Regions from separate parts of the Acidaminococcus sp. AM33-14BH genome, predicted to be linked through region 2. Evidence: predicted binding sites of a transcription regulator. Region 2 holds the regulator's gene; each other region holds the start of a gene.
What was found. Region 2 encodes HrcA, which represses chaperone genes, less so after heat shock. Its sites were predicted from a motif close to TGTTAGCACTCNNNTNANNNGAGTGCTAACA; they were not measured.
Positions count from the first base shown of each region.

Region 1: a site for HrcA is predicted at 4,172-4,202, ahead of DW817_RS08485 (Hsp20/alpha crystallin family protein). Genes of this name have one in related genera too.
Region 3: a site for HrcA is predicted at 4,735-4,765, ahead of groES (co-chaperone GroES). Genes of this name have one in related genera too.

Region 1 covers NZ_QTNG01000011.1:61,742-69,945, reverse strand. The annotation lists gene DW817_RS08490 (acyl-CoA dehydratase activase-related protein) at 1-3,518, shown strand, start outside; gene DW817_RS08485 (Hsp20/alpha crystallin family protein) at 3,602-4,042, opposite strand; gene DW817_RS08480 (WG repeat-containing protein) at 4,410-5,819, opposite strand; gene DW817_RS08470 (O-acetylhomoserine aminocarboxypropyltransferase/cysteine synthase family protein) at 6,527-7,822, opposite strand; gene DW817_RS08465 (DMT family transporter) at 7,995-8,204, opposite strand, start outside.
Region 2 covers NZ_QTNG01000010.1:27,938-36,141, reverse strand. The annotation lists gene dnaJ (molecular chaperone DnaJ) at 1-175, opposite strand, end outside; gene dnaK (molecular chaperone DnaK) at 198-2,057, opposite strand; gene grpE (nucleotide exchange factor GrpE) at 2,103-2,684, opposite strand; gene hrcA (heat-inducible transcriptional repressor HrcA) at 2,697-3,743, opposite strand; gene hemW (radical SAM family heme chaperone HemW) at 3,968-5,107, opposite strand; gene DW817_RS07870 (YadA-like family protein) at 5,388-8,204, opposite strand, start outside.
Region 3 covers NZ_QTNG01000003.1:223,426-231,629, forward strand. The annotation lists gene DW817_RS03720 (MFS transporter) at 384-1,559, shown strand; gene DW817_RS03725 (hypothetical protein) at 1,611-1,892, opposite strand; gene tpx (thiol peroxidase) at 1,947-2,462, opposite strand; gene groL (chaperonin GroEL) at 2,703-4,331, opposite strand; gene groES (co-chaperone GroES) at 4,396-4,689, opposite strand; gene DW817_RS03745 (cysteine-rich small domain-containing protein) at 5,365-5,613, opposite strand; gene rsmA (16S rRNA (adenine(1518)-N(6)/adenine(1519)-N(6))-dimethyltransferase RsmA) at 5,610-6,455, opposite strand; gene rnmV (ribonuclease M5) at 6,470-7,015, opposite strand; gene DW817_RS03760 (G5 domain-containing protein) at 7,149-8,132, opposite strand.

The sequences.
Region 1 (8,204 bases), on a different contig from region 2:
CTTACGGGACTGCCCTCAGTGCAGAGGACGCCCCGTCAACGAGCTTGCAGAAACTCTGCGACCGGATTGCTTCTGCTCCTAAGGACGCTGTCCGGGTCACCGATACGGTGCCACCCATCTTCCATGATGAAAAAGAATATGCCGACTGGAAAAAGGAAAAGGAAGCGGACCAGATTATTCTGTCGCCCCTGACCAAAGATACGGACAAAGTCTTTGTCGGCATCGATTCCGGTTCGACCACGACGAAACTTGTCGTGACCGACGAAAACGACCGCATCCTTTATACCCACTACGGCCCCAATAACGGCAACCCCGTAGGAGCGGTGCGTGAGGCTTTTGCCGATTTTTATACGAAATGCCTGGCCGTTGGGGCCAATCCCCGCATCATGGGAAGCTGCTCTACAGGCTATGGCGAAGACCTTATCAAGGCAGCCTTCAGCCTCAACACGGGCATCATCGAAACCATTGCCCACTATTTGGCAGCCAAGAAAATCAACGACAAGGTTTCCTTCATCCTCGATATTGGCGGTCAGGACATGAAAGCCATCTTTGTCGATCACGGCGTACTGAACCGCATGGAGCTGAATGAATCCTGTTCCTCCGGCTGCGGGACCTTTCTCCAGACTTTTGCCAAGGGCCTCAACTACAGCGTCAGTGAATTTGCGGACCTCGCCTGCAAGGCCCAGCATCCCTGCGATTTGGGAACGCGCTGCACGGTCTTTATGAACTCCAAAGTCAAGCAAAGCCTCCGCGAAGGGGTCACCAGCGCAGACATTGCGGCCGGTCTTGCCTATTCAGTTGTGAAGAACTGCCTGTATAAGGTCCTTAAACTCAAGAGCCCACAGGAACTGGGCAATGAGATTGTGCTCCAAGGGGGCACCATGAAAAACGATGCCGTAGTCCGGGCCTTTGAAATCCTCACAGGGACCAAGGTCCATCGCAGCAACATCCCTGAAATCATGGGAGCCTATGGCTGTGCCCTTTATGCTAAAACCAAGGGCCATGGTCAGGCAACCGTAGATGATATGATCCATGTTGCTTCCTTCAAGGATGCCCAGCTGACCTGTCACGGCTGCGAAAACAACTGCCTCATCAAGAAGTATCAATTCGATAATGGATCCATCTATTATTCGGGCAACAAATGCGAAAAATACTTTACCAATAATGGCGATGATGTGACCCCTGGTGAGAATATCTACACCTATAAGTACGATCTGCTCTTTAACCGGCCCATCAACGAGGAGGCGGAACGCACCATTGGGCTGCCGCGGACCCTTAATATGTATGAGGACTATCCTTTCTGGCATGCCCTATTTACGTCCTGCGGCCTAAAGGTCCAGCTTTCTGACCCGTCCACCCTGCACCTTTATGAGACAGGGCTTCATGACGTGATGAGCGACAACATCTGTTTTCCCGCCAAACTTGTCCATGGCCATATCCTGAACCTCATCCAAAAGCGGGTCAATCGGATCTTCATGCCCTACGTCATCTATGAACAGCAGGATGATAAGCGGCAAATCAACAGCTATAACTGCCCAGTTGTCTCGGGGTACTCCGACGTCATCAAAAGTGTCACGGAAACACAGATTCCCATCGACGCTCCGCCCATCAACTTCCAAGACGAAAAACTGCTCAAAAAGCAGCTCCGAAAATACCTCTCCTATATTGGCTTTGACCGTTTCACGGCCGATAAGGCCATTGCCAGCGCCCTCAAGGCCCAAGATGAGTACCGCCGAAAGATCCAGGAAAAGAACGAGGAGATTCTCGAAAAAAGCCGCCGACAAGGAAAACTCACCATTCTCCTTGCAGGCCGGCCTTACCATGCCGATCCCCTGGTCCAACATAAACTCAGCGACACCATTGCCGCCATGGGCATCAACGTCATCAATGAAGACCTGGTACGAGGCAACGAATCCATCGATATCAACGACACGTACCTCATCAAGCAGTGGGCCTATATCAACCGCATCCTAAAATCCGCTGACTGGGTAGCCCGTCAGGACAACACCATCCACTTCATGGAAATGACGAGCTTTGGCTGTGGACCTGACGCCTTCCTCCAAGATGAGATTCGCGGTCTTTTGCAGCGCCATGGAAAAGCCCTGACGCTCCTCAAGATTGATGATGTATCGAACATCGGCTCCCTGAAACTCCGCGTCCGGTCCGTTGTGGAAAGCATTCGTTACAATGAAGACAGCAAACGCCGGGCCGAGCCTTTTATCGACACGCCGCGCTTTGAAAAGAGCATGAAGGACTACACCATCCTGACGCCATACTTTACCCCCACCTTGTCACCGCTCATTCCGTCTGTCATGAAGGTTTTGGGCTATCACGTAGAGACCCTGCCCCAGAGCACGGGGCTATCCGCCGACATGGGCCTGCGCTTTGCCAACAACGAGGTCTGCTATCCGGCAACCCTTGTTGTGGGGGATTTCGTGGAAGCTTTGAAATCAGGGAAATATGATCTTCAAAAGACGGCCGTTGCCATTACCCAGACGGGCGGTCAGTGCCGAGCTTCAAACTATTTCGGTCTGATCAAGCATGCCCTCGTTTCTGCAGGGTTCAAGGATGTTCCTGTCATTTCCCTTGCAACGAGCAGCAGTATCCAAAACGATCAGCCTGGATTCCATATCAACTGGCTGAAGATTGCTAAGATCACGGTTACAACCATCCTCTTCTCGGACTGCCTGTCAAAATTCTATAATGCTGCAGTCGTCCGTGAAAAAAAGAAGGGATTGGCAGAAAAACTGCGCAGCAAGTACCTCGACCTCGCCAAGGTGCAAATCGAAAAGAACCATTCCAAGGGGCTTTTGAAACTGCTCAAGGAAGCGGCCCAGGAATTTACGGATGCCGTCAAACCCAATGTAAAACTGCCTCAAGTCGGGATTGTTGGAGAAATCTACCTCAAGTTCAACGCCTTTGCCCACAAGAATATCACAGGCTGGCTCATGGACCATCATATTGAGGTGATGCCGCCCCTTATGACGCCCTTTTTCATGCAGGCCTTCGTCAATCGGCTGACCAATGATAAGTTTGACCTCAAGCATGACCGGATTCCCCATCTCCTGGTGGATTTTATCTATCTCCAAATTGTCAAGATCATCGATAAAGTCAACAAGATTGGCCGTGCTTTCCCCTATTTCACTCCTTTTGAAGACATCTACGAGATGGCCAATGACGGCAAGGGCATTATCAACATGGCTGCCCAGTTTGGAGAAGGCTGGCTGCTGCCGGCTGAAGTTATTGGATTTGCCAAAAGAGGCATTCCCAATGTCATCAGTCTCCAACCCTTTGGCTGCATTGCCAACCACATCATCGCCAAGGGCATTGAAAAAAAGGTCAAGACCCTTTATCCGGAAATGAACCTCCTGAGTCTGGATTTTGATAGCGGCGTCAGCGATGTCAATGTCACGAACCGTCTCCTGCTTTTTGTTGAAAATATCAAGACCAGCAAGGCACCCACCCCAAGAAAAGAGGCACAAAAAGAAGAAGCCTTCCAAGGTGAGATTATGCTGTAAATAAAAAATCGTGGAACCGGAACTCCGGTCCCACGATTTTTTTGCATAAAAGAACGCTGGGAAAAAATTCCCAGCGTTCTTGATCAGCCTTCAATGGCAATCATTTTTTTGTTTTCAGACTGCGGCAACTCCTTCTTGGGAATCGACAGCTTCAGGATCCCGTCAGCATATTTTGCCTTGATGTCGCTTTCCTTCACACCGTCACCGACGAAGAAAGTACGGCTCGAACGGCCGAAGCTCCGTTCGCGGCGGATATAATGGCCTGCCTTGTCCTTTTCGTCCTTATCAAGGCTCTTTTCGGCAGAAATGGTCAGATAGCCATTTTCGAGTTCTGCATGGATTTCATCCTTCTTGAAGCCCGGCAGATCCATATCGAGTTCATAATGGTCACCCACATCACGGACATCGGTCTTCATGAGGTTCTTACCATGTTTTCCATAAAGGGCGCTGCGGTCCATAAAGGAATCAAAGCCATCCATAAAATCATCAAACACATTGTCATTAAAAATGCTCGGCAGTAACATAAGTCATTCCTCCAATCAAATATTACGGCCTTCACACAGGTCTTTTCATTTCTTGGAACGGTGGAAAGGAACCCTGCTCCTTCTGGGGGGGCTTCCTTTCCTTCGTTCTGGGATTATCATAGCACGCTTTTTTAGCACTGTCAATAGTTGAGTGCTAATTATTTTAATCTTTTTGACTTTTTTCGAAAAAAAAGAACCCGGAACCAATCCGTTCCGGGAAAAATATCGTACGATGCAGGGCGCCAGCGAATCCGAGGTCCCTTGTTTCCCCGGTATCCGCATGCTGCCGAGCTCATTTGAATGGCTGTGCACTATTATGGCACAATATCACATTTATGTCAACATAATTTCTATTTTTTTGTAATGCTTAGTCAAAAATTCCAGCTTCATCATACATTGAAGGAATGACAAGATTTCCTTTTCCGTCCATATATCCCCATTTCCCGCTCTTCTTATCCATAACTGGAGAGCGATCCTGGGCATAGGTCCCTACGTCACTGTACGCCTCCTGGGGCGCGACAAGATTTGCACCGCTGCGGTCAATAAGGGCAGCCTTCCCGCCTTCAAGAACGGCTGCAGCATCAGAGACAAAAGGGGTCACCTTCGTAAAGCGGTTTTCAATGACGATCTTGTTGGTTTCGTCGATAAATCCCCAGTGCTTATCATAGGCAAAGGGAGCACGGTCTTTTTCAAAGGGTCCCAATTCATCATAGGAAGCTGGGATGACCACTTTTCCGCTGCGGTCAATCATCCCAAAGCGGCCTTCACGGTCAACAATCAAAGCGCGGCCTTCACGGAAAGGTGATAGGGCCCGGTAATTTGCGGGAATGACTTCCTGCCCCTGCTTATTGATGGCACCCATATAAAGGTTCGACGGATGGATGACTTCCCCTGGAATGATAGAAATGCCGCCGCCCCATCCATGATGATGGTATCCTGCATCGCTCCAGCCCCAGCCAAAATCAAAGGGACCCCAGCCCCAGCCCGGGAAGCCGACACCCCAGTGTCCGCCCCAGCCCCAGCCAATGGAAACATAGTCAAAGACAGAGCGGTGACGGCGCCTCACCCCAACACGGGCCAATCCACCTTCATCAAAAGAGCCAACATAGTCATAGGCCTTCAATTTGGCGTAGCGGGCACCCGTTGTGTCCATAAGCCAGCTGCCATCGATAATGCCCACGCCCTGGCTCATGTCACTGACAGTCTTTGCCTTTCCAACAAGAAGGGCGGTTCCGTCTTTTTTAACATACATCCAGCGGTCCTGAAGCTTGACGGCTGCATACCCTTCTTTAAAAGGCTGGGCCTTCCTATACTGGGGCTTAAGGATATAAGCTCCCTGTTTATCGATATAGCCCCATTTTCCATCCGTTTTCACAGCCGCAAGGCCTTCGGAAAAAGGACCCACCTCATCATAATGGGAAGCAAGGGCCTTGCCCTGACGGTCATAAAATGTCCATCCTTCCCGGTCCCGGGCCGCAAGCATTCCATCGCTGAAGGGTCCCACCTTCTTAAAGGTTGGAGCGATGATGACCTTGCCCTGTCGGTCATACATTCCGTATTTTCCATCCTTTTCAACAAGGATGACAGCATCTGTTTCTCCTTGTTCCACTTCGATTTTTTTATATTCCAAGGGCAGAACCACTCGTCCCTGCAGGTCAATGACGCCTGCCCTGCCCTTTTGGGTCACAATGGCCAAATGGTCCGCTGCAAGCACAGCATGAGCGCATGCCATGAGTCCCACAAGGAGCAGGAACCCTCGTTTGATTTTATTTTTCATAATATATAACACCTCCGATGCAAAAAACGGCTTCCTTCTGCGCCTATTGTATCACGAAGGATAGGCCCCGTGCCAGACAAGAAAAAAAGAGACGGTAAAAAAATGAGCGGTTCATTTCTTCGCAGTCTCTTTTCCTATGGTTTTGCTATTTACAAAGACAACGCAACTGCTGTACAGCAGCAATCTTCCCCCAGCTAGGATTCATTTAGGAAGCAGTTGTTAGTTTTCCACTTATGGTCTTTTTCCATTTGCTTTTTACAAATTCGGATCAGATGGGTCCAGATACGAGGAGCTCCCGGCCTCAGCGACGACGGCGGACCTGAGACGTCAGCAATCTGATAGCGCAGCGACGCGGGAGCTGTTGCGCAAAGGTTCTCCGAAGCGGTGCCTCCAAAAACAAAGCGGCGACGCGTGAGTTTCCTTGCGGCCAGAGGCCGGTACGTCGAGGAGATTGAGGTCGCGGGCGACAAAGTAGATGGGGCCATATGGGCCGAAGATTGAAAAAATCTTCCGCTTTGATAAGCTGGGTGCGGGAGGTGACGACACGTGGTTAGGAGGGGGAGCGCCCAGGCGTAAGGTATCCCCCAATCAGGAACGTATCGTCGTACGAATCGTCATCCTCGATTGCGTCCCTAAAATAAGAAGTAAGCAATGAAGGCACCGTAATCTGAAGAATCGGCGCGATTTGTACGACGAACAAGAAACTCTTAGTCTAAGGCAGCAAAGCCTGTTTTGAGATCTTCCAAGATATCATCAATATGTTCCGCCCCAATGGAAAGACGGATTGTTGACGGCGTAATCCCTGAACTAAGGAGTTCTTCTTCCGTCATCTGTGAATGGGTTGTTGAGGCCGGATGGATTACAAGGCTCTTCACATCTGCTACATTTGCCAGAAGGGAGAAGACCTTCAGATGATCGATGAAGGTACGGGCCGCTTCTGGACCGCCCTTGATTTCAAAAGTAAAGATGCTGATCCCGCCATGGGGGAAATATCTCCGATAGAGTTCATGATCGGGATGATTGTCAAGGGAAGGATGATTCACCTTGGCTACATGGGGATCATGGGCAAGGAAGTCGACAACCTTAAGGGCATTTTCCACTTGCCGCTCTACACGCAGGGAAAGGGTCTCCGTTCCCTGAAGGAGCATAAAAGCCGCAAAAGGAGACAGGGTAGCTCCCAAGTCGCGGAGAATGACAGCCCGAACATAAGTAACAAAAGCAGCCGCTCCCACATCACGCGTAAAGCTCAGACCATGATAGCTGGGATTTGCCTCCACAAGCCAAGGGAATTTACCCGATGCAGCCCAATCAAATTTGCCGCTGTCCACAATAACCCCGCCCAGGGTCGTACCATGACCGCCAATGAATTTTGTCGCCGAGTGGACAACGATGTCGGCACCAAACTCAAAAGGGCGGACGAGATAAGGCGTAGCAAAGGTATTATCCACCACAAGGGGGATTCCATGTTTATGGGCAATCTCCGCCACGGCGCCGATGTCAATGAGGTTGGCATTCGGATTGCCTACGGTCTCAATGTAAAGGAGCTGCGTATTTTCCCGGATGGCCCCTTCAAAAACGGATGAACCCTTTGTCGGATCGACAAAGGTCGTTTCAATACCAAAGTCAGGCAAGGTATGGGCGAAAAGGTTATAAGTCCCGCCATAGATGGTTGTTGCGGCCACAATGTGGTCATCCTTATGGCAAAGGGCCTGGATAGTATAGCTGATGGCCGCTGCCCCCGTTGCGGTCACAAGTGCTCCCACGCCGCCTTCCAGTGCAGCAAGGCGTTTTTCAAGGACATCGCTTGTTGGATCCCCCAGCCGGCTGTAAATGAAACCAGCATCCTTCAAGGCAAAACGGTCCGATGCTTGGGCAGAATCCTTAAAGACGTAGGATGTACTCATGTAAATCGGTACGGCACGGGCCCCGGTCGATGGGTCCGGCTGTTCCTGCCCTACATGGAGCTGCAGTGTTTCAAAATGATACGCTTTTCCTTCACTCATCACAATACCCCCTATAATCAATTCATAGTCTTAAAATATGAATTGATTATAGGGGGTACAAAATGACCTGTCAACTAGTTAGGCAAGTTCTCCACCAAGGAAGATTTGACTATACCAAATGTTACAGTTTGCTTGGACGTTCGTATGATGAGTCGTATGATGATTCATCTGCTCAAGCCTTTTTGGAAAGCATCCATACCATGACCATGATGCACAGGGCACCCGCCATTTCCACAAAACCCACGCGGTTTCCCATAAACAGGATGGATACCGCATAAGCGGACAGCGGTTCAAAAGCCGCAAGGGCACCGGTTTCCGAGGCGGGGATATATTTCGTGCTTTCAAGGTACACCGTATAGGCAATGAGGGTTCCCAGGACAAT
Region 2 (8,204 bases):
TCAGAACCTGATAGGCCTCGTTGACTTCCTTGAATTTATCGGCTGCTTCAGGATTATCCTTGTTGAGATCGGGGTGATACTTACGAGCCAGCTTGCGATATGCTTTTTTTAATTCCTCAGGCGACGCACTTTTGTCGACGCCCAGGACCTCATAATAATCTTTTTTATCTGCCATCAGTATCTCCCTCTAGGAACGATTATTTTTTGTCGTCATCTACGACTTCGGCGTCTACGACGTCATCATCGTTCTTCTTATTGTCAGAGGAAGCCCCGGCGCCAGCACCGGCATCAGCACCGGCAGTGCCACCGTTCTGGCCATTTTGCTGGTTCTGTTTATAAAGTTCAGCAGACAGTTCATAGAGCGGTTTCTGGAGGGCTTCCGTATCCGCCTTGATCTTATCTACATCGTCACCCTTCATGGTTTCCTTCAAGGTATTGATGGCTTCCTGGACCTTCTTGATTTTGTCATCGTGACCCTTGCCTTCCATATCCTTGACGGTCTTTTCAGCCTGATAAATCAGTGTATCGGCCTGGTTCTTTGCATCAACAGATTCACGGCGTTTCTTGTCGGCAGCTTCGTTGGCCTGAGCTTCCTTCACCATCTTGTCAACTTCTTCCTTACTCAGGCTGCCGGAAGAGGTAATGGTGATCTTCTGTTCCTTGCCCGTGCCAAGGTCCTTGGCGCTTACGTTCACGATACCGTTGGCATCAATATCAAAGGCAACTTCGATTTGAGGCACGCCCCGCGGTGCAGCGGGGATACCGCTCAGTTCGAAACGGCCAAGGGTCTTGTTGTCGGCTGCCATTTCACGTTCGCCCTGGAGAACATGGATGTCAACGGAAGGCTGATTATCCGTAGCCGTCGAGAAGATCTGCTTCTTGGAGGTTGGGATGGTCGTGTTGCGGTCAATGATCCGGGTGAAGACACCGCCCATGGTTTCAATCCCAAGGGAAAGCGGCGTTACGTCAAGAAGCAGGACGTCCTTGACATCACCAGCCAGTACGCCGGCCTGAATGGCAGCACCGACAGCAACGCATTCATCAGGGTTGACGCCGTGAGCCGGTTCCTTACCGAGAACGCGTTTGATGGCTTCCTGGACAGCAGGGATACGGGAAGAACCGCCAACAAGGAGAATCTTATCAATATCATTGACGGTCATCTTGGCATCACTGAGGGCCGTATGAACACACTGGATAGTGCGGTCAACAAGGTCACTCGTCATGCTGTCAAATTTGGCACGAGTAAGATCCATGTCAAGATGCTGCGGGCCATTGGCACCAGCCGTAATGAACGGCAGGTTGATATTGGTTGTCATCATGCTGGACAGTTCAATCTTGGCTTTTTCAGCCGCTTCACGAATCCGCTGCATGGCCATCTTATCACCTGTCAGGTCAATGCCGTTTTGTTTCTTGAATTCATCGGTCATCCAATCCATGATGCGATGGTCGAAGTCATCGCCGCCCAGATGGGTATCACCGGTCGTGGATTTAACTTCGAAGACGCCATCACCCAGTTCCAAAATGGAAACATCGAAGGTCCCGCCGCCAAGGTCGTAAACGAGAACGGTCTTGTCATCGGACTTATCAATGCCATAAGCAAGGGCAGCCGCCGTCGGTTCGTTGATGATTCTCTTGACATCAAGACCAGCAATACGGCCGGCGTCCTTCGTAGCCTGACGCTGGGAGTCGTTGAAGTAAGCCGGTACAGTAATGACCGCTTCCGTGACTTTTTCGCCGAGATAACGTTCCGCGTCCCCCTTCATTTTTTCAAGGATCATAGCGGAAATCTGTTCTGGCGTATAGTCCTTGCCATCAATGGTCACGGTATACTTCGTGCCCATGTGACGTTTGATGGAGCTGATGGTCCGTTCCGGGTTGGAAACAGCCTGACGTTTTGCCAGCTGACCAACGAGGCGTTCCCCATTTTTTGTGAAACCGACAACGGACGGAGTAAGGCGGCCGCCTTCCTGGGTCGTAATAACAGTCGGTTCGCCGCCTTCCATCACGGCGACAACAGAGTTCGTAGTCCCTAAGTCAATACCAATGATCTTGCTCATTATAAATTCCTCCTCATGCAACTAACTTGCTGGTTCTCACTTCAGTTAATTATGGACAACCCTTACCTTGCTGTGACGGATGACATCATCACCAATCCGGTAACCTTTTTCAAGGACCATATCAATGCTGTCATCAGGCAGGTCGGGATTGCTGCCTTGCATAACGGCCTCATGGATCTGCGGATCGAAAGGCTTGCCTTCAGCAGGAATCTCTTCGATATGCAGGGTTTCAAGGGCCTTTTCAAACTGTTTGTGGATCATAGCCATGCCCTTTAAGATGGACTCGGCATCATGGTTTTTTTCCACACTGGCCTCGGCGCGTTCAAAATTATCGAGGACCTTCAGGAATTCCCGGACCACTGAAGCCGTTACGAAACGGCCTAAGCGTTCCCGTTCTTCCGTATTTCTCTTGCGGAAATTATCAAAGTCGGCCTGCAGACGAAGCAACCGATTGGAAAGCTCATCGATTTCCTCTTGCTGCTTGGAAATCGTTTGATCCTTGGGATCAGGCGTACCATCTGCCGGTTCTGCGTTTTTTTCCTCAGCCTCCGTGGCCTTTGCTGCTTCCGCTTTGTCAGCACTCATTTCGGCGGCTTGTTGTTTTGGATCTTTTGTCTCTTCGTTCACCGTACGTCCTCCCTATTTTTCATCAATTTTATTCATGACCACCTTCAGGTAGTGATGAAGATAATCCATCACAGAAATGACCTTGCGGTATTCCATACGGGTAGGTCCCAACACGGCAAGGGTCCCAACGACCTGGCCATTCAGGCGGTAGGTCGCTTGGATCATGCTGCAGTCCTGGATGCTGGAGAACTTATTCTCGCTGCCAATGGTGACCCTTAATCCCGAGTCACTGCTGGCCTTTAGCATATCCTTGAGCATCTGTTCTTCTTCAAGGACGCCCAAGAGTTCCCGCATCCGTTCCGTATCCTTGAATTCAGGCTGTCCCAGGAGTTGTTTGGTTCCTCCAAGGAACATCTTGTCCTCCTGCTGGCCGGCCTTGACCTTCTTGATACGGCTTACGATGGATGCATACAGCCGTTTGTCCCCGGCAAGCATTTCCCGTACCTTTGCTAGGAGCTCCTGCGAAATATCATTCAGTTTGCGTCCATTAAGGTACTGCGAAACACGCTGGGCAATCTGGTCCAGCTCACTTTCTTTTACTCCGCTGGGGATTTCCACCACGCCATGATCGACATTTCCCTCTTCCGTGACGATGCACAGGATAGCCTGACCCTTGTTGAGGGGCAGGAACTTCATGTAGGAGAACGTAGCCTCGCTGTCCTTGTTTGCAAGGACGACGGATACGTTCTTGCTCATGCGGGACAGGATCTTGGCCGTGGATTGGAAGATGTCGTCAATGGTATGCACCCGCTGCCTGAACCAATTGTTGATGAGCGCCATATCGCTCGATGATAGGGTCAGGGATCCTTCACCAGCAAGGGAATCCACATAGAGGCGGTACGCCGCCGCGGAAGGAATCCGTCCTGCCGATGTGTGGGGCTGCTCCAAGAATCCAAGGAGCTCCAGATCGGACATTTCGTTTCGAATGGTCGCCGGACTGATACCAAGATTATATTTCCGAGCGATTGTACGGGATCCTACAGGCTCGGCCGTCTCGATGTAATCATCAATGACGAGTTGAAGTATTTTCTTTTGTCGTTCGGTCAGCACTGTAATCATCTCTTTCCCTGATTATTAGCACTCGAAACTTTAGAGTGCTAACATCTAATGGTTAAGATACACCTCTTTAGTCAAAATGTCAATACTTTCCCGAAAAATAATTTACAAAAAGCAAAAGCCTCAAAAAAGAAGGCCCCATGCGGGAAAAAGCCTATGGAAAAGGGCCTCCGCTGGGGTATTGTCCTTGGTGTTGGCTGCTCGCGTTCCCTTCATGGTGTGAGGTGTCAGTCCGTTGTGATGAAGGCTTCGAAGGCAAGGTTCCCGTACTGCATGCCAAGGGGCGTGAGACAAAAATGACCATCCTCCCATTTGGCCCATCCCTTATGGATGAGGTTCTCTATCTGAGGCCCGTAATCAAGGGCAAAGGAGCGCCCAAAGCGGGCTTCATAATCCAGGAGGGAGAGGCCTCTTACGGTACGTAGGTTCATGAAGATCATTTCTTCCCGCTGGACGGCAGGTGACAGGCATTCTATCTCCGGTGCCTCTCCTCTTTCGTAGGCCGCAAGATAAGCCGGGTTGTTCTCCCGTGTCCTGCCGTCAAAGCGCGTCGCTCCGGCGCCAAAGGCAAGGTAGGGATTGTAGTGCCAATAGACAAGGTTGTGCCGCGACTTGTCACCTGCTTTGGCAAAATTGGAAATCTCGTAGCGCTCGTAGCCGCCCTTGACGAGGCGGTCCATGATGAGGTCATACATGTTACCCGTCTCATCGTCTGTGGGAAGGATCCAGCGCCCTTGTCGGAGATTATGGGAAAGGACGGTCCCCGGTTCAACGGAAAGCCCGTAGATGGAAATATGGCTGGGTCCCAGAGCCATGAGTTCCGTCAAGGATGCCTCGACGCTTGCAGCCGTCTGCGTCGGATATCCATAGATAAGGTCACAGGACAGACGTGTAAACCCCACCTTTTTGCTGAGAAGGATAATGTGCCGCGCCTCATCCGCTGTATGGGTACGGCCCATGAGGCGCAGTTCGCTGTCCTCTAGAGACTGGATGCCAAGGCTCAGGCGGTCCACCCCCAACGCTCGCAGTCCCCTAAGGTAGGCTTCATCGACAGTTCCCGGATTGGCTTCAAAGGTCACTTCCCGCGGCGAATGGAGATAGCCTTTTTCCTTCAGGGCATGGAAAATGGCGGCGAGTTCCTCCAAGGATAGCAGGCTGGGCGTACCGCCGCCAACATAGACTGTCGCGCCGCGGCTTACAGGAAGGGGGGCATCATAGCTCCTGATTTCCCTGATCAGAGCCTTGACGTAGCGGGCGCGTGCCGCCCCATCCTGCCCCTGGTAGCTTATAAAATCACAGTAACTGCACTTATGCTGGCAGAAAGGGATATGGAGATAAATGCCTTGATAGGCTTCCCATGGATGCATTTGGAAGACTCCTTTATGTGTGATGGGGTTATTGTAACATGGATGAGAAGGTAGAAGGGTATATTTTTATTCAAGAGCAAAATCGCTCCGCTTCTCCAAAATAACGTGTCGTCATCTCCTGCGCCCAGCTTATGAAAGAGGAAGGGGGTTACAATCCTCGTCCCATATGGGCTCATCTACTTTGTCGCCCACGATTTTACTTTTTCAACGTACACACGTCTTTTGAAGCCGCGTAATCAGAAAAAGGCTGCAAAGCGATGCTTTGCAGCCTTTCTTACGCTTACTTTTGCGTGATCAGGCGTTTCAGGTCGAGGAGTTCTTTTTCAAGACTATCAATTTTATTTGCCTGGATTTTCAGCATTTCATCTTGATGTTCAATCTTGGCGTTCTGGTCCATGATGGTCTGCTGCATGGCAAGCGGACTAGCCTTTGGCTTCCGGCCCTTTGTGCCAAAGCGGAAAGTGACACCGCCACTCATCATGGCATCGCCGTTGCCAAGGGTGCCGCCAAGGTTATACATGACATCTTCATTCGGACGGTAGAACAGGCCAAGGGCCGCTGCATTGGCCGCTTTATAGTGACCATAACCGAGAGCAAATTCAAATTTGCTGTCCGGATCCCATTCCAGGGGATGGAGCGCTGCCAGGGCGGCTGCGCCAGCGCCAGCACGGCTCACTTCGTGGGTCATGCGGCTATTGAGGCTCTCTACGCGGTGATCAACATAATCCACATTAGCTGCACTCGTCGGATCGCTTGGATCTGTGGCAATTCCGGTAATGGTCCTCGTGACACCATCTTTACCACGAACATCGATGGTCTTTGCCGTCCCAGTCTGATCGATATTGATGGTCACGCCATCGGTTTTCATAAGGGTATTTCCATCCACCTCTTTAAGAGCGTTATAGAGAGTGTCGCCGCTGATGAGCCGATGGTCACCGCTTTGGGATTCGCCCGTGCCAAGCTTCTTCTGCCAGCTTGTAACATCGGAATCCGTGAGATTTCCTGCATCGCGGTCGGCCTTCTTATCCATGTCCTCTTTCATGACATCTTTGATGGCACTGTCATCAACGTTAACGGCATAGGAAATGTTGCCATTTGTCTCCGTCTTCGTCGTTACGGTCGTGTTCTTCCCATTGACGACCTTCACCGCATCCTGGGCAAGGTTCTTGATTGTCGTCTTTCCTTCATCCGTAACGTTGGAAAGATCCGTCTTGGCATAATTGTTGTCCAGATTATCGGTGATGTTCTTGATGCTTGTAATATTGTCTGTGTTCCTCTTCACCTGGTCATCAAGGTTCTTCAGGTTCTCTCCTGCAGTTGCATCCTTCTTGACGTAGGTGCCGTCTTCGCTGACGCGGGTTTCATCCTTGATGGCTTTTGCCACCGTATCGCCCGTCACAAGACGGTTGTCACTTTCTTTCACCTCGCCCGTACCAATGGCCTTTCCCCAGCTTTCGGCATTCTTCTTCTGGTCTTCTTCGGAAGCGGCCGTTCCGTCGGCGTTCTTGAGGTTGCTGCCAATGTTCGAAGCATCGATGTTAGCTTTCTTGTCAAGATTTTTGTTTGTATCCTGCGAAGCCTTATTTAGGGCATCGTAGACTGTATCGCCCGTCACAAGACCGCTGTTCCCTTCTTCGACCTTGCCGTCACTGGCCACATCGACCTTGAAGGTTTTCACCCCATCCACCTCACGGGAGGAAACAGTCGTATAGGACCCATTTTCCATATCGATGGTGCCTTTGGCGAGGTTCTTGATGACCGTCTTACCGGCATCGGTGATGTTCGTCAAATTCGTTAGGTCCGTAATGTTCTTCGCATTAGTACCCACCTGTTTATCAAGGGCAAGGAGGTTGTCACCAGTGGTACTCGCCATCTTGACATAGGTGCCATCTTCCTTCGGACGCACTTCCGTATAGACCGTTCCGCCCGTTACAAGCTGGCCATTATTTTTATCAATGGTGCCCGTACCAACGGCGCTGCCCCAAGCGTTGAGGTTCTGCTGGATGGCATCATCCGAAGCAGCCGTCGAGCCATCGTCCCCTTTGAGGTTCTTGCCGACGTTCGACGCATCAATATCGGCCTTGTTACTGACCTTCGTATCCATGTCAGTATCGATGGCATTTTTGGCATCCTCAATGGCGTTATACACGGTATCACCGGAGACGAGGTTTGCGTCGTCTTTTGCGACCTTACCATCATTCTTTGCAGAGACAGTGTACGTAACGGAAGAACCGTCCGTCGCTTTTTCCATCTGCACTTCTACGCGGTCGCCGGCTTTTACTGTGACGGCCCCTACAGCAGCTTTCTTGATGACCGTTTGTCCGTCAGCTGTAATATTGGAAAGATCTTTCAGGTTCCTAATATCTGTCGCGTTGCTCGCAATGTTCGACGTATTGGTGGAGATGTTGTCGGCATTACTCTTCACCTGTCCATCAAGGGCCAAAAGGTTATCACCCGTCGTGCTTGCCGTCTTGACATAGGTCCCATCAGATGAAGGCCGCACTTCGCTATAGACCGTGCCGCCCGCCACAAGGTTCGCATCGCCGGAAGCAACAGCACCATCATTGTTGACGCTTATCTTGTAAGTGGCAGCCCCTGTCGTTTGGTCCGTTTCGCTTGCTACACTGATGCGATCGCCTGCCGAAACTTTTGTCAGCTGATCCATGGTTGCCGCATCGTGACCATCTTTACCGTATCCTACATTGACCAAGCGATTATAAAGGTTGCTGCTATAAGTCTGTTCCTTTACGGTTCCTCCCCCGTTCACTGTATACGATGTTTGATAATATTTATCACCTTTGTTATGTCCGACGGAAATGGTTCCTGCTTCCGTGGCCACGGCGCCTGCACCGATGGCAACCCCTTTTTCAACATTTGCTGACGCACCGATGCCAATTGCAACGGCATCTTTTGCCGTATCTGCGGTTGAAGCACCGCCAAGGGCAACAGAATATTGTCCTTGAGCAGCCCCTTTTTCTCCCCCTACCAAAACTGAATAGAGCCCACTTGCAGCATTAGACCAGCCGCCTAAAATGGCAGTCCCCGTTCCGGACACCGTATTGCTGGCCCCGCCATAAACAGAAGTCAGCGTACCTGC
Region 3 (8,204 bases), on a different contig from region 2:
TATCCGAGCCGCGGCTGGTTTGACCGTTGCTGTCCCCTTCGATAGAAAAAACGGCGCTTTGAGAAAAATGATTGCATCTTTATTATACCCAAAGTCAGGATAGAATGCTAGTTATTTTCTGAAAATATAAAATTTTGCAAAAATAATGGTGATTCATCCATGTGATATGGTCAAATTCGATATCGTCTTTATGGATTCATTACATTTCTAAGCAATATGATTCGATATTTGGCTTGTAATGGCCCATTGATTCAAACTGCCAGTTAACTTATCCACGCCAAAAGGTCTTATTCGAGGTTCCTCCTCTTTTTCCTTGCAGGATGAAGCGCTGTCGAATACAATGAAAGAAAAACGTTTCTCCCCATGCAGAAAGGAAGGCTTTCATGGAATATTCCCAGAATAACGTGCTGCTCTTTACCTTGGGCCATTTTGGTACAGACTGGGCCCAAGGCGGCATTCCAGCCCTTCTCCCCTATTTTATCGCGGCCTGCCATCTTTCCTATCAGGAAGCAGCGGGCATCATCTTTGCAAATATTGTCCTCGCCTCTGTAACGCAGCCTCTCATCGGCTACTATTCGGACCGTGCATCCCTTCCTTATTTGGTCCCCCTTGGTGTCTTTCTCTGTGGGTTCAGTCTTTCAGCCATGGCCTTTACCCAGAATTATTGGTTCATCCTCTTTTTAGCCATGCTGAGCGGATTGGGCAGCAGCCTTTTCCATCCCGAAGCAGCTCGTCTTGTAAACGGCATTTCAGGCGCCCAAAAAGGCAAGGCGATGGGGACTTTTTCTGTCGGTGGCAATGCGGGCTTTGCCGTCGGTCCCATGGCAGCAGGGTTCAGTGCCTATCAGTTTGGCATCAAGGGTCTCATCATTTACGCCGTGGTCAATTTCCTTACGGCTCTCTTCCTGATGAAGAAACTTCCTGCAATCAAAAAAAGACTCCAAGGGACAGAAAAAAGGGAATGCCCTGCAAACGAACCTCAGCCGAAAAATGATTGGAACGCCTTCGGGAAACTTAGTTTTGTTATTTTTGCACGATCAATTGGCTTTACCATCCTTAACTCCTTTATGCCGATTTACTGGATCAGCGTTCTTGGCACATCAGCAAGCAGCGGCAGTCTTGCCCTTTCCCTGCTTTTTTCCATGGGGGTTGTCATGACTTTTTTGGGCGGTATCCTGGCAGACAAAGTGGGACACATCAAGGTCATGCGGATATCCTTCCTCGTCATGGTCCCCGCCCTCTACTTTCTCACAAACAGTACGAGCCAAATGACAGCAACCCTGCTCTTGGTGCCGACGGCTCTTTCCCTTTTTGCGCCTTACAGTCCCATGGTCATCTTGGGACAGACTTACCTTGCCCGCAACATTGGTTTTGCTTCCGGCGTGACCTTGGGTCTCAGTGCCAGTGTAGGCGGCCTGATTTCTCCCCTAGTTGGATGGGCTGCCGACCGCTGGGGTGTCGGTCCTAGCCTGCAGATTCTCTGGATCGTCGCCGCCATTGGCTGCCTCTTCGCCTTCCTCGTTCCCGTCCCGCCTTCCATGATAAAGAAAAAAGCGTGAAAAATTCCCGACTGGTATCATTTCCAGCCGGGAATTTTTCTTTTTATCTAGTTATAAGATCATATTTTGAATGATTTCGCCGTCCTCATCCTGCTGATACTGGACCTTGAATGAATAGCCTTCAGAATTTCCGCTTTTTGTATAAAATCCGCGGATCTCAAAATATTCCTCATTGGAAACAGCATAAGCTTCCGTAAGGTCCCCCAAGTAAACAGTCAAAGATTGGGCTGAGCCATCAAACGTCTTAAGGACAGAGGCAAGCCAATGGGCAAAGCCATCCACATTCCGATAGATGATGTTTTCTTTTTGAAAGTCCTGGTCTCGATACGTCATCAAAAAGTCTCCCTCACAGGTGCAGGTGAATAGGTCGAGCAGGAAGCCCTACAATTAAATCAGAGCCTTTACTGCAGCAAGGACACCATCAAAATTAATGGCATGGGTGACTTCCGGAACGTATTCCACATAGGTGACCTTATCATTTTTATCAATGACAACAACACCACGGGCTTCAAGACGCAGTCCTTCCATGAGGAAGCCATAGTTCGTCCCAAAGGAGGCATCACGGTGATCAGAAAGGGTAACTACATTCTTGACCCCGGCAGCCCCGCACCAACGAGCCTGAGCAAAAGGCAGATCCATGGAAACCGTGAGGACCACGACATCGGAAGAAAGACCAGTTACGTCCTTATTGAACCAACGGGTCTGGGCATCACAGACACCCGTATCAAGGGACGGTACAACGGAAATAACCTTAATTTTGCCTTCATAGTCCTTCAAGGTCTTTTCAGCAAGGCTATTATCAAGCAACTTGAAATCAGGCGCTTTTTCTCCCACTTTCACTTCCGGACCAACAAGGGTTACAGGGCCTCCAGCAAAAGTAACTGCACCAGAACGTTTTTCCATAATTCATTCCTCCTATATCATAGTAAAATGGATGATCCATATGATTCATTCATACGACACGTATACTATAGCACTTTAATAATAATTAGTAAATAGTTATTTTAACTATTTACAGAAAAATTACAGCAAGATAAACGTCCCTATGGAACACTCCATAGGGACGTTTCAGGCACCTCACGGTGCGTATGCGATTTTTTAAGGATAAAAGGAGCCTACCTGCGGCACAACTCCCGATTCATCTTACATCATGCCGGGCATGCCACCCATGGCAGGAGCTGCCGGAGCCGGATTTTCAGCCGGTTTATCCGCAACAACGGCTTCCGTGGTAAGAATCATGGCAGCAATGGAAGCTGCATTCTGCAGGGCACTGCGCGTAACCTTGCAAGGATCTACAATACCGCTCTTGATCATATCGACATATTCTTCCGTCTGGGCATTGAAGCCAATTCCCTTCTTAGCCTTCTTGACAGCTTCAACGATAACGGCACCTTCAAGACCGGCGTTGTTGGCGATTTGACGGACAGGAGCTTCGATAGCGCGTCTAACGATATCAATACCTGTCTTCTCATCCCCTTCGGTTTCCTTTTCCAGTTCATCGAGGGCCGGCTGTACTTGCAGAAGAGCCGTACCGCCACCGGCAACGATTCCTTCGGCCACAGCAGCGCGAGTAGCGTTCAGGGCGTCTTCGATACGGAGTTTCTTATCTTTCAGTTCCGTTTCCGTAGCAGCACCAACTTTGATAACGGCAACGCCGCCAGAGAGTTTAGCCAAACGTTCCTGAAGTTTTTCCTTGTCGAACTGGGAAGTCGTTTCAGGAATCTGGGCACGGATGGAAGCAACACGGTCAGCAATGGCCTGTTTGTCACCAGCACCATCAACAATGGTAGTAAGGTCCTTGGTTACACGGACCTGGCTGCAGGAACCAAGATCAGCAACTGTAGCGCTGTCGAGCTTACGGCCAACTTCTTCACTGATAACCGTTGCACCCGTCAGGGTTGCAATATCCTGAAGCATAGCCTTGCGACGGTCACCAAAGCCAGGAGCCTTGACGGCAACAGCCTTAAAGGTGCCACGGAGTCTGTTCACAACGAGTGTAGCCAGGGCTTCACCTTCGATGTCTTCAGCAATGATCAAGAGTTCACGGCCCTGTTGTACCACTTTTTCAAGAACAGGCATGATGTCTTGGATCATAGTGATCTTCCGGTCCGTAATGAAGACGTACGGATTGGAAAGAACGGCTTCCATCTTGTCCGGATCCGTAACCATATACGGGGAAATGTAGCCGCGGTCGAACTGCATCCCTTCAACGGTTTCAAGGGAGGTTTCCATGGTCTTGGATTCTTCAACGGTGATGACGCCATCGTTGCCGACTTTTTCCATCGCATCAGCAATCAGGCCACCGATTTCCGCGTCACCAGCAGAAATGGAAGCAACCTGTGCTTTTTCTTCCTTGGTGCTGACCGTCTTGGCATTTTCCTGGAGCTTCTTGACGAGGCAATCCGTTGCTTTCTTGATGCCTCTCTTGAGGACCATGGGGTTAGCACCGGCAACCACGTTCTTCATGCCTTCATGAACGATGGACTGAGCAAGAAGGGTAGCCGTCGTGGTCCCGTCACCAGCAATATCGTTGGTCTTGGTTGCCACTTCACGAACAAGGGCAGCCCCCATGTTTTCAAACGGATCTTCCAGTTCAATGTCCTTAGCAATGGTTACACCATCATTGGTGATGGTCGGGGAACCGAATTTCTTTTCAAGGACAACGTTGCGGCCCTTGGGCCCCAAGGTAACTTTTACAGCATCAGCCAGTTTATTGACGCCGCGTTCCAGACCACGACGTGCTTCTTCATCAAATTGAATGAGTTTAGCCATTTTTATCTACTCCTTAGTTCCAAATGATATAAGGTGATTGGTTCTCCACAAAAAAGGGAGCGATTCACTTATCCTCAACGACAGCCAAGATATCACTGTCACGGAGGATGATATAATCCTTGCCGTCCAGTTCGACTTCGCTGCCGGAGTATTTAGCAAAGACAACAGTTTCGCCAACCTTGACTTCAGAAGCAATGCGGGTGCCATTATCAAGGAGACGGCCCGTACCTACAGCTACGACTTTGCCAGTCTGGGGTTTGTCCTTATGAGCCGTATCGGGCAGATAGATCCCGCTTTCCGTTTTTTCTTCCTGCACAACCGGTTCTACGACGACATGATCTTCCAAAGGTCTTAACATGTTTGTAATCCCCTTTCACTATGGATAAATTTTAACTTTTTGATTTATTAGCACTCATTACATTGGAGTGCTAACCACAGCTATAATAATAGCATCTTTCAAAAAAAATGCAAGGGGTTTTACTAAAAAAGTCAAACTTTTTGTCTTTTAGGTTGAAAAGACATATAGGAATGCTATGGAGCTTTGATGCTTTGAGGCTGTAGTGCGTTGAAGGGAAAGATGATAACGAGCGGCGCCAAATCATCTCCCTGTCAGTCGTGGGGGCCGAATTGCATTCGCCCTCAAACATGTTCTTCTGCTTTTCGCTCCGCTCCATAGCAGCCTCAGGACCCAGACAAATCCGCCTCGCAAGCCGCTTGTAAGGAAACGTCAGCTTCGCGTCCTCGTCCACCACCAAAACCGGTTAATCCTTATCATCATGAACTTGTGGAAATTTTCCTTTGTCGCTCCCCCGCCTTGGCAAGGCGGATCGATTTCGGAGAAATCGAGTTCTAACGCGTAACACGATAGCAGGTCCTACCAAATATAAAGTAACCGTTGCTGAGTATCATCATAGCAACACTTTTATAGCTGATTTATCAGCCTGCCGCCTTTGACAGCAGCATCATAGTGCTGCAGCATCACAGCAAAAGCCAGAGTGCATGGTTTCATCCATGCACTCTGGCTTTTCTTTCCTCATTTCATTTCCATTTCTTCTTTGAGCCGCGCCATGATCTTGCCATAGTTTTCCTTTTTATGGGGAAAAAGGCAATGGGAGCAATCCTTGATGCCCCGATTCGTGTAGGCAAAGACGCCGCCACAATCTTTCACCAGATACAGGGGACAAAAGCAGAAGAGACAGTTGAAATTCTCTCCGTCACTTTCCTTATGACAAGGGAAGAACTCACATTCCTTATGGGAAAAGTACTTATAGTGATTCGTCATTTTTCTTCCCAGCTTTCCGCCAGTTTGCCAAACTCTTCTATGGTAAGGGACTCCCCCCTGCGCGTCGGCTCAATCCCAGCACGGGCCATCCAGGCCTCCGCTGTATCACCGGGACGCACCATTGACTTTAGACAGGTGCGGAGCATCTTCCGGCGCTGGGAAAAAGCCGCCCGCACGACCTTAACATATAAAGACGCATCCACATTGACAATGGGGCTCTCCCTTTTTTCACATACGACGACCATGGAATCAACCTTTGGGGCCGGCATGAAATCGTGAGCCGGAACGGGAATTGCCAGCTGGGGCTCCGAATAATACTGCAGCGCCAAGGAAAGGGGCCCATAAGCCTTTGTTCCAGGATGAGCGGCCATCCGCTCAGCCACTTCTTTTTGCACCATAACGACAATACGCTTTAAGGGAAGGTTTGCTTCAAGCAGGGAAAAGATGATGGGCGTCGTAATGTAATAAGGCAGGTTCGCCGCCACTGTAAAAGGCTTTCCCCCCGTAATGTCTTTGAGGTCAACCTTAAGGATATCCCCATGGATGATTTCTACATTGTCATACCCTTCAAGCGTCTTGCGAAGGATCGGAAGAAGCGACTCATCGATTTCAACACTCTTGACATCGGCTCCGGTTTCCGCAAGGGCCTGGGTCAATGTGCCGATCCCGGGCCCGACTTCAAGGACCAGGTCCCCAGGACCAATCTTTGCTTTTTCTGCAATGCCCCTTACAACAGACTCATTGATGAGGAAGTTCTGTCCAAAGCGTTTTTTTGTATGAAGGCCAAAGGTATCAAGAATATACCGCGTTACTTCACGGCTTGCAATCACAGGATGAAGCATACTGAAGTCCTTTCTCACGCATGACGTGTTCCGATGATCTGAAGTGCTTTATTGAATTCGTCGCGGGTCACGCCATAATGATTGAGACGCTCCACCATTTTCTTCACATTGCCGTAGCCAATACCCAGTTCGGCTCCAAGGGCGTCCCGTTTTTCCGCCGCAGACTGGGACCCGCTCATACCGTTATGGTAAAGGTCCATGGCCGTAAATTCTTCCTGCGGCGTCATCGAGGTGTGGCGCACCTTGGAAAGTGCCTTGAGGATTGCCTCCGGCTGAGCCTGCTCAATGCCCACATCATGGTGGGCCAGGGCTTCACACTTTGGCACAAAGGCCTGTCCTGCCTCAGGAAAGCGCTCCGTCAAATAACGGCGGATCCGCTCCCCTGCCCCATCAGGATCGGTGAGGATGATGATGCCCCGCTTCTTATAGGCTGCTTCAATCTTTTTAAGGGTATACGGCGACAAGGTAAAGCCGCCTGTTTCGATTGTATCGGCATCAAGGGCCTTCTTGATCGCCACTGTATCCATTTTTCCTTCTACGACAAGGACTTCCTTAAGCAATCTTGTCACGCTCCCTATTCTTGGACCTCTCGTTCCGGATTTTTACTCTAACAGATTGCAGGAAGAATGTCAAAAGAAAGTTCTCCCCACAAATAAGGAAAGAGGCCATTGCCAATTGGCAACAGCCCCTTTTCTACTCAAGGAAATACACGGTTACGTCGCGCCTGCCCCAACTGATTGCGTCAGAGTAGTTTTCCATGTACAGGTCAATCCGGCTGCCATTGATAGCACCGCCGCAATCACCTGCCACGGCAAAACCATAACCAGGGATATACATCCGCGTTCCATAAGGAATCACATCAGGATCCACAGCTACGATTCCATGATAAGGCACAACGCCTGTCGAAGTCAGACCGGTTCCACTGCCCTCGGCAAGGGTATACGCGGAAGCCTCAAAGGTTCTCGCGCTGCGGTACCGAACAAAGCCACGGCTTGTTTCCACCATCAAATTTTTGCCTGTGCCTACTTCTACGACTTGCGGAACAGGTTGGGAAACAACATCACGCGCCAGTTCACGTCTTACTTCTTGATTTCCAATCTTCACCGTGCGGTAGGTGACTACAGCTTCCCCATTGCGGCCTTCCGATACAACAGACTGTCTGCCGCGGGGCAGGTTGTCATTGTTACGGAATTCCACTTCAAAAGGAATGCTTTCTTTGGCCGTCTTCACCTCAGTTGTGGGGGAAACGACATGGATAGTCATGTCTTTTTTTGCCGGGGACTCCAAGGACGGATACACCTTATATCCTTTGTAGTCCACACCCACAGCATCCAGCACTTCTTTTACCGTTTTGCGTCCGATGGTATACTCGGTCGTTCTTCCATTATGCCACACCTTGATTGGAATGGCACGGATGACTTCGATCGTCGATCCATCTTCAAAGTTTCCATGACCAACTACATCATAACCGTCGGCTTTTTGAAGAACAACACCGGCTTCTTCCAAAGCACCTTTAACCGTAAGGGCTCTGGTTGAAAGGGCAATCGTCTGCCCGTCAACTTGAATCTTCACCTGTTTTGGAGCGGCAGCAAAGCCGAGAAAATTCAAGCTGAAGACAAGCATGAGCATGACAACAACCCACTTTTCAGGACGCTTCCAAGTATTTGTTATTCGCAAATTCTCGCCTCCTTAAAGCTTTTGTATTCTACCATGGAGACGAAAAACCTGTCAAAACAAAATTAGGACCAG